Regions from separate parts of the Butyrivibrio sp. AE3006 genome, predicted to be linked through region 1. Evidence: predicted binding sites of a transcription regulator. Region 1 holds the regulator's gene; each other region holds the start of a gene.

Region 1 (3,286 bases):
AGGCTCGTTGATGATACGCTTTACTTCAAGGCCTGCAATCTTACCTGCATCCTTGGTTGCCTGACGCTGTGCGTCATTGAAATAAGCAGGAACTGTGATTACTGCTTCTGATACTGTTTCGCCGAGATACTGTTCTGCGTCTGCCTTCAGCTTCTGAAGAATCATAGCTGAAATCTGCTGAGGTGAATACTTCTTACCATCGATTGTACGGCCATTGTCTGTACCCATATCTCTCTTGATAGAAGCGATTGTGTTCTCAGCATTTGTAACTGCCTGACGCTTAGCGGGCTCACCTACGAGACGCTCGCCATTCTTTGTGAAAGCTACGATTGAAGGTGTTGTTCTTGCACCCTCTGCGTTTGCGATAACGGTGGGCTTACCACCTTCCATAACAGCTACGCAGCTGTTAGTTGTTCCTAAATCGATACCTATGATCTTACTCATCTTAATTACCTCCATGAAAAATAGAAAAAATAATTTACTCTTTGATTCGGATTAAAAATCCTTCAACATTTATTTAGCAACGGCAACCATGCTGTGTCTAAGCACTGTGTCGTGGTACATATAACCCTTCTGAAGCTCCTGTGCTACGAATCCTTCCTCAACATCTTCGCTGTCAACCTGCATTACTGCGTTGTGGAAATTAGGATCAAATTCCTTTCCTACAGCTTCGATAGGTGTTACACCAAGATCCTCGATCTGCTTCATGAGCTGCTTGTATATCATGTTCATTCCGTCTGCAAAAGCGGAACCCTTTTCTTCTTCAGGGACTGCAGCAAGTCCTCTTTCGAAGTTATCTATAACAGGAAGTATCTTCTCAAGTACATTGGATGCTCCCTGGTCAAACATCTGCGCCTTCTCTTTATCTGTTCTCTTACGGAAATTCTCGAACTCTGCAAGCTGGCGCATGTACTTATCCTGCATTTCTTCGAATTTCTCCTTGAAGGGGTTCTTCTTCTCCTTCTTACCAAAGAGGCTCTTCTTCTCGCCCTCAGCACCTTCTGCTGCTTCTTCTGTATTGTCTGCTTCTGCCTCTGCGCTCTCGGCCTCAGCTGCCTCTGCAACCTTGTTAGCTGCATCAGCTACCTGTTTAGCCTTCTCAGCTACTTCCTGCTGAAGCTCCTTCGCAGTCTTAGAAGTCTTTTCAGCTGTTTCCTTTTTTACTTCCTTACTCAAAACCGATACTCCTTCTTAATTTGTTACCTGTACTATTCTTTCTTATATAAATCATCCAGAGCTCTCATCATATTCTTAAGTGCTCCGACAACTTTGTCATAATCCATTCGCTTGGGACCGATGATTCCGACGGTTCCTCGCATTCCCTCACCTAAATCGTAGGTAGCTGTAACTACGCTGCAGTCCTTCATGGACTGAACTGGTGACTCATTACCAATGTAAACCTGAATGCCTGTCTCTTCTGTACTGCTCTGCAGTGTGTTCTCTACGAGACTTGTAAGATCGCTCTTCTCTTCGAATGTAGTAATGAGGTCGCTTGCTCTCTCTTTATCAGCAAGCTCGGGATATCTGAAAATATTGTTGGCGCCGCTTGTATAAATCTGAAGGTCTTCATCCTCTGTGATGGCCTCTGCGGCTGCATCTATTATCTTACCAATGATATCGCCGTGGATTCCGGCCTCCTGCTTCATGGCAGCTATAAGACCAAGATTGATATCCTCCACGGAAAGTCCTGCGAGTCTGGTGTTAAGCAGGATGTTCAGCTTCAAAAGATCAGCCTCTGAAAGCTCCTGTTCTATGTCCACCATACGATTCTTGATGACATTTCCCTCTATTACGATAGTGGTAAGAAGGTGTTCCTCGTCAACTTTGGAAAGCTGTGCGAATTTCAGCTTATTCCTCTTGATCATGGGAGCTGAGATCATCGATGCATAGTTGGTATCAACAGCCAGTGTCTTAGCCACCTGCTTAAGGAGCTTCTCAAGCTTCTCTTCTTTATCAAGAAGCATCTCCTTCATGTTCTCAAGCTTCTCTTCCTTCTCGGCAAGCATCTCATCTACGTACACGCGATAACCCTGATCTGAAGGAATACGTCCTGCGGATGTGTGGGGCTGTATTATAAGTCCCATTTCCTCGAGATCTGCCATCTCATTTCTGATAGTGGCTGAACTCAGGTTCAGGTCCGTGTATTTGGAAATCGTTCTGCTGCCTACAGGCTCACCTGTCTCAAGGTAATTGCGTACAACTGCATGAAGTATTTTCTTTTTTCTTTCATCTAATTGCATGCTCTCACCCCTTTTCTAAGTGTTAGCACTCATTCGAATTGAGTGCTAACATCTTCTGTAATTTAAGTTACCACTATAAATTTCAGCTGTCAATATAAAAAGATAAAATAGGAAATTCACTGAATAAGACGAAAAAATCTCCGGTGAGATTCTCACCGGAGATTTACTGTCTGATCATTATATTCTGAAAGATTAAAGATTGAACTCGCCGTTAATGCTTCCGTTAATTACGAAGTAAGCTTTTGTCTCCTCAGGCTTTACATAGATATCAAGAGTCTTGATGTCAGCCTCTTTTCCACCCATATCGTATACATAAACATTCTTTGCATTGTCAGCAAGAGTTGAGTATGTAAATTCCTTATCTGCAAACTGAAGAACGATTGTAGACTTAACAGCACTCTTTGTCTCAGCCTTCTTAGCAGGTGCTTTCTTTGCTGCGGGCTTAGCAGCTGCCTTCTTTGCAGGTGTCTTCTTAGCTGCAGGCTTTGCAGCAGCCTTGGTCTCAGCCTTCTTTGCAGGTGCTTTCTTAGCTGCAGGCTTTGCAGCAGCCTTAGTCTCTGCCTTCTTAGCTGCGGGCTTCTTCTCCTCAGTCTTCTTAGGCTCTTCCTTCTTTGCGGCAGCAGTCTTGGTTGTCGCAGTCTTCTTAGCAGGCGCTTTCTTTGCAGCAGGCTTCTTAGCCTCTGTCTTCTTAGTAGCTGCCTTCTTGGGTGCTTCCTTCTTCTCCTCAGTCTTTGCTGCCTCTGCAGGCTTAACTTCTTCCTTCTTTTCTGCAGCAATTACCGGTTTTTTGATAGTCGCAATCGGCTTTAAAGCTGCTTCTCTCAACTTGTCGTCCGCCATATCTCCCTCTCTTTCCTTGGGGCACAAAGAATTGTGCGCTTTAGCAAATTTTATATTACGTTTTTGAGTTTAGTACAATCACGACAAAAAGTCAACATTTAAGCGCATTTAAGCCCAATTTAATTCTTTCAAGCGCCTTTTTTAGCACATCCATGGATGATGCAAATGAAATTCTCGCATAACCAGGGGCAAAATAAGCACTTCCC
Region 2 (3,286 bases), on a different contig from region 1:
ATGCCCAAAGCTCTGAATCTCATCGCTTCTGCGGGCCTTGAGTATGATCACCGGCACACCGTATACAGTATCTCCATCTCGGAATCCGAATTTATGAGATTCAATCTGGACAATGACGGCAGTCCCGGTACAATGGTTTCTCTGCTCCTAAGCCGAGCCATTGCAAAGCTGTATCCTGATTCCAAAGATCCTGTTCGCATCGCCCTTTGTGTGAACCAGAGAAACGCCCTTCACACGCCACTGGCGCATCAGAGCCTGGTTGGTGGAATAATGCTGGAGTACAAGGACAAAATGCGCGATTGGTCCCTGGAGAGGCAGAGTACCGCATACCGCGGGATGGTTTTTGTCCAGAGCCAGGAGGAGAATGTGCTGATGGGAGTGGCTTCGCAGGCAGGAATTACGCGTATGATCCTATCCAAAGAAAGTGATCAGGAACGACAGGGGGCAGCGGGATATATCAATTCGTTGGCGAACAGAGTTATTACGGCGACGGTCAGCTATGTGGGTAAGGCAAACTACAAGGAAGCCGAGCAGTACATCCGTGATTTCCGGGTGTGGACTTCTTCTGCGGCAAATGGTCTGACAGTTGAAATATCTGCTGTAAACGGACGATTCACCCTCGACTTTCTACAGACTTTTTCGAGCCCTGTCTTTGTAAATGCATTTCTGAAGGAGCTGGAAGACAACGGAATTGTATACGACCTTCAGGATGTTAATAAGCTGGAGCTTCCGAACATAAAGCTTCCCTGGTCGGAACTGAGCATAATCTATCGCAGGAGCAATTAACTGTATTCTTTAGAGCTTTTCTTATGAACAGAGCAATGAGTGCGGTCATGTTGCCATAATGACAGCCCTGACCATAGAAACCGAGAATACCCTTAAACCATCCGTTTGCCACAGTTATCTCTATTTTGTTCTGACTTTCTATTAGCCCGGTTACATCAATTGAGCTTTATAATCGATAATTATAAGAAAGTCACATTAAGTGAAGTGGCAGAGCATTTTAATTATTCGCTGGCGCATTGCTTCAGACTTATCAAGGAAGAGACAGGAGAGAGTTTTTCTTCTTTTGTGAGAAATATAAGGCTCCAACACGCTGAGTCACTTTTAGTAAATACAAATACTACCATAGCAGATATAAGCAGTATCATAGGGTATGAAAATCCGGAGTCTTTTATACGGTTATTCGAGAAAATATATAATATGTCGCCCTCGAAATATCGAAAAAAGCACAACTGCATAGAAGAATAAGACGGAGTATGATATTTGTTTTTGGAGGGGTTAAACAACTAAAAAATTATTAGCGCTCTGCTTGACAGAGTGCTAATTTGGTGTTATACCATATATAGAACAAAGGAACAGAGAAGACCGTTAGGACTTATGAATTCCAATGATCCAAAGAGTGGAATCGCCCCCTCACAATGGTCGGCGGCATATCGGTCGCCACATGAGAAACAGCTTTGCTGAGGTGGCTCCCTCCCTCCGTCCCAATGCTCAAAAATAAATGTTTTTGATGCAAAGGAGGAAAAAACTATGTTAGCACCAAGTATTTATGAAGAAAATCTATTTGACAATCTGTTTAATTTCCCTGATTTCAGAGAACTGAATAACATGGAGCGTAAGCTCTATGGAAGACATGCCGACAGGCTGATGAAGACTGATGTTAAGGAAGAGGACAATCAGTATGAAGTAAGCATTGACCTTCCTGGTTTTGCCAAAGAGGATATAAGCCTTGAATTAAATGATGGATATCTTACCATCAGCGCTTCGAAGGACATGAACAATGATAAGAGTGATAAGAAGGGCAGACTAATAAGGCAGGAGCGGTACTCAGGATCCATGCAGCGTAGCTTCTATGTTGGAGAGCAGGTCACAGAAGATGATGTAAAGGCATCCTTCAAACACGGAGTTCTCACGCTGATGATTCCTAAAAAGGAACAGCCTAAGCTTCCTGAAAAGAAGCATATTCAGATAGCATGAAAAGATAAGGCATCTTCTCATAGATAAAATCCTAAATCCAGAACCACTTTCGTTTCAGGAAGTCGGTTCTGGATTTTTTTAATTTTGGTATGTACTAAAAATGTACATACCTTTTTTGTTGCACAAGACCGGCAAGCGAATGGATGCTTGCATACAAATTCATTTGCCGGTCGTAAGAACATGGAGCACTAAGTGCGGAATGTTCGTGTGCGAAATCGAGCCTACTCGATTTTGAGTTTAAATTCTTAATATCTGTTCTGTCTGGAATTAATATCTGCACGGTAATTTGGTTAACATAATGAATGAAAACCAAAATTCTTTGTGTAATAAGTTCACAAAATTTTAATATTCGATTAGTGCAAGTATACAAAACATACAATGAATAGCAATTTTTGATTGACCCAAGCAATAAATGTGCATAATATATTAACTAAGTTAATACATTAACAACGGAAATAAATCAATGGGGGCGTTAGTGAATTGGATAACAATCCGATAATCAATAACAGCGATATGAATGAAGCTCACAGAGCGCAGTTATTGAAGATTATTCATCAAAAGGAATTACAAAACGAAATATGTTCCAGGGCAGAGCTTGCGAAAATGACGGGACTCACCCAGGCATCCATAACCAAGATAGTTGCATCTCTTATTGAGAGTGGAATTGTGTTAGAGACGGGTATTATCAAGGGGAGCGGAAACAGGCGTGCGATCGGACTTAAGCTTAATTCTGAGAAGAACTGTGTGATTGGGGTCAAGTTTTCAAGATATATGTACACAGTTGGTTTGTTTGATATATCAGGTAAGTTCTACAAACAGAGTGAAGTCGAGTTTGACATTACGGATGATCCGAAGATAGTCCTTAAGGATATGAAGAAGCTGATCCGTGAGTATCTTGATAAAAACGAGAACGTTGTGGCAATAGGAATGGCGGTTCCGGGGCCTTATCTTAAAAATGAAGGGCACATAGCTGTTGTGTCACACATGATGTCGTGGCACGATGTAAATTTCCTTAAGGAATTTGAGAATGAATTCGATAAGCCATTTTTCATAGAACAGGATGCAAACGCCGGAGCCATGGCAGAGTGGTGGTTTGGTAATCATAAAAAGCCCATGAATACACTTGCATACTTCCTAATGGGAGAGGGTGTAGGTTCCGGAATAGTTGAGAATGAGAAGCTTTTATTTGGAAAACAAGGCGCAGCAAGTGAGGTTGGACATATTAGTATAGACTATCGCGGACCCAGATGTGAATGTGGCAATTACGGATGCCTTGAGCTTTACTGCTCTACACGGGTAATGCTTG
Region 3 (3,286 bases), on a different contig from region 1:
TCGCCTTCTGTGGTTTTGTATATAGTAAAAGAATCATCAATCAGATCAATGCAATATATAGCATAGAAGTTTCCGCATAAATTAGCCATTCGAGAATAAATAGCCCGTTCTTCTCTAATTTTCTCATATGCTTGCAGTTGTTTGATTCGAGGATCGACGTTATATATACCTATGATCAGATGATTGCTGTTATTCGTTTCCGGCACAGCCTTGAAATTAACATACCGTATGCCGTAGCTGTCATTGGCTCTGTAAGTGATAGAGAACATTCCATTATCATGTATGTTCTTCAATATATTTTCCTTTGTGCAGAGAGTTTTAAACATTTCTCTGTCTTCTTCGTAGGTTTTACCCTCTGTGTCATTCTGGGCGTCAAAGAAGAAATCCTCACCTCTTTTTTCAATTGTTACATTGCTATTAGAATCGTCAAAACGATATTCGGCATAATTATTCGTCTCTAAATCGACGAAGTACATAGTAATATAATCTTCCGAGAGAGAACGGATGATTTGATTAAATGATAAAAAATCTATTTTTTTCTCTGATGCCTCTGATGAAAGAATTGTAAGCCAAAAGGCGGTTTTGCCTGTCTCAGAGTTATGTGCGATTTTTTGGAGCATAAGATGAACTGTTATTCCTGAAGGCAATTTGTCGTCTACAATTATCGTGTCATCACTATTGATGCAATTTTTTATAGCATTAAAGGTAAGTGATCCGGGTACACCATCACCGGTGACGGTACTGAATGTATGCAGCTCCTTATTATCAGGGAAATTATCATATACAAACGCTTTCATTGTGGTATTACAGCGCAAAATAGTTATCTGATCATTATAATATTCCATGACTGCTGCAGGAATAATTTCGGTTTTACTGGTTTGACCGTGTATATCTTTTACGCCGATTGTCTGGTGGAGATTTATTCTGTCAATAGCATCGAAGTAATATGATTCTGTGGCACTTTCGAGCCATAAAAAATGTTTGTTTGCACTGAAATTATCAAATAACTGTTGTACAGCCTGCGGTCTGCAGAAGAAGTATCCCTGATGCTTGGAACAGCCTACTTCCTTTAAGAAATCCACTTGCTTTTGGGTTTCAACGCCTTTTGCTACAGTTTCGATTCCATATGAAGTGGCCATATTTACAAGACTTGACAGTGCTTTAACGGCGTTATCATTATCCGGAATCTGCCTTACAATATCCATATTGAATTTCAGAGTATCAAAATGAAGCTTCTGAGCAAGCAAAAGCGAAATGTCACCTTTACCATAATCATCAAGCTCAATCCGATATCCCAATTTTTGTAATTTTGAAAGGTGTTCTGTTATTTTATGATATTCTATTGCAGTAGAACCTGCAGAGATTTCAAAAGCAATAAGATTTTTTGAAATACCGGATTTCGAGACCTTCTTATCTATTATGTTTATAATATCTGCAGATTGAAAATCGAGTTGGGAAAAATTGATTGATGTTGATACAATCGGAACATTATTATCAATCTGTCTTTGCATCTTTTCCAGAATCTTATCCAGAATGAACAAATCCAGACGATTTACAGCACCGGCCTCTTCCAGGACAGGAATAAAATCTTTGGGATTAAGAACGCCTAATACCGGATCATCCCACCGTGCCAAGGCTTCTTCTTCACATACTTTTCCATTTGACGAACGAACTATAGGCTGGATATATATTTCAATCCAACCATTCTCTATTGCCCGGTCAAAATTATTCAATAAATATTCGTTCCTGTTTTCCAAAATGTAATTCTTTTGCATACGGTCACCTATATGAAAGAACTAAATTACAAACAAAGTTGAATATAATTACATACATATTATATCAAATTAATGAACAAAAAACCAATTGTTAGCACTCTGTTGTTATGAGTGCTAATTTTATATTGACTTTTGTGTCTGGCGGAATTAAACTCGTATTTGTGGAATGGAGGCACATAATTATGGCAAAAAAAGGTAATCTTTCAATTAACTCAGAGAATATGTTCCCTATTATCAAAAAGTGGCTGTATTCTGACCACGACATATTCTATCGTGAGGTTATTTCAAACGCTTGTGACGCGATCACTAAAATCAAGAAGATGGACATGATGGGTGAGTACGAGCTCCCTGAGGGCTACAAGCCCCGTGTTGACATCGTTCTTAACGATAAGGATAAGACCATTAAGATCATCGATAACGGTATCGGTATGACTGCAGAAGAGGTTGAGGAGTACATCAATCAGGTGGCTTTCTCCGGTGCTACTGACTTCCTTAATAAGTACAAGGATAAGGCTAATGCTGACCAGATCATCGGTCACTTCGGACTTGGTTTCTATTCAACCTTTATGGTATCTGATTATGTAGACATTGATACTCTTTCATACAAGTCAGATGCTGCATCTGTTCACTGGACCTGTGATGGCGGTTCTGATTTCGAGATGGATGACGGAGATAAGAAAGAGATCGGTACTACAATCACTCTTCACTTATCAGATGACTGCCTTGAGTTCTGCAACGAGTACAAGGCTCGCGAAGTAGTTGAGAAATACTGCTCATTCATGCCTTATGAGATCTATATCTCAAGAGAAAATGAAGAGGGCACAGAGACCATTAAGGAATCTGAGAAACGTGATGATGACGTTGTAATCGAGGTTATCGAGCCTGAGAAAAAAGATGACGCTAAGGCAGAGGGCGAGTCTTCCGAGGAGAAGGAAGAGGAGAAGAAGCTTAAGATCAAGAGACGTCCTCAGCTTGTAAATGATACACATCCTCTTTGGGCTAAGACTCCCAAGGATTGCACAGATGATGAGTACAAGGAATTCTACAGAAAGGTATTCCGCGACTACAAGGAGCCCCTTTTCTGGATCCACCTCAACATGGATTATCCTTTCAACTTAAAGGGTATTCTTTACTTCCCTAAGATCAACATGGAGTTTGAATCTGCTGAGGGTACGATCAAGTTATACAACAACCAGGTATTTATTGCAGATAATATCAAGGAAGTTATTCCTGAATATCTGATGCTCCTCAAGGGTGTGATCGATTGCCCTGATCTGCCTCTTAATGTATCAAGAAGTGCTCTTCAGAACGACGGTTTTGTTAAGAAGATTTCAGACTACATTTCAAAGAAGGTAGCTGAGAAGCTTGCAGGTCTTTGCAAGACAGATAAAGAGAACTATGACAAATATTGGGAGGACATTTCTCCTTTCATCAAGTATGGTTGCCTTAAGGATGACAAGTTCTGTGAGAAGATGAACGACTATATTCTTTTCAAGAATCTTGACGGAAAA

Evidence for each region. The regulator HrcA, encoded in region 1, represses chaperone genes, less so after heat shock. The targets are predictions, from matches to a motif close to TGTTAGCACTCNNNNNNNNNGAGTGCTAACA.
Region 2: a site for HrcA is predicted at 1,299-1,329, ahead of G603_RS0115280 (Hsp20/alpha crystallin family protein). Genes of this name have one in related genera too.
Region 3: a site for HrcA is predicted at 1,865-1,895, ahead of htpG (molecular chaperone HtpG). Genes of this name have one in related genera too.

What each region holds. Positions count from the first base shown of each region.
Region 1 is NZ_AUJJ01000009.1:39,287-42,572, reverse strand. It holds gene dnaK (molecular chaperone DnaK) at 1-444, opposite strand, end outside; gene grpE (nucleotide exchange factor GrpE) at 514-1,176, opposite strand; gene hrcA (heat-inducible transcriptional repressor HrcA) at 1,209-2,240, opposite strand; gene G603_RS22280 (DUF6465 family protein) at 2,433-3,080, opposite strand; gene G603_RS0105570 (pyridoxal phosphate-dependent aminotransferase) at 3,172-3,286, opposite strand, start outside.
Region 2 is NZ_AUJJ01000034.1:17,391-20,676, reverse strand. It holds gene G603_RS0115285 (hypothetical protein) at 1-786, shown strand, start outside; gene G603_RS23330 (helix-turn-helix transcriptional regulator) at 991-1,251, shown strand; gene G603_RS0115280 (Hsp20/alpha crystallin family protein) at 1,534-1,980, shown strand; gene G603_RS0115275 (ROK family transcriptional regulator) at 2,461-3,286, shown strand, end outside.
Region 3 is NZ_AUJJ01000001.1:189,838-193,123, forward strand. It holds gene G603_RS0100760 (bifunctional diguanylate cyclase/phosphodiesterase) at 1-1,757, opposite strand, end outside; gene htpG (molecular chaperone HtpG) at 1,955-3,286, shown strand, end outside.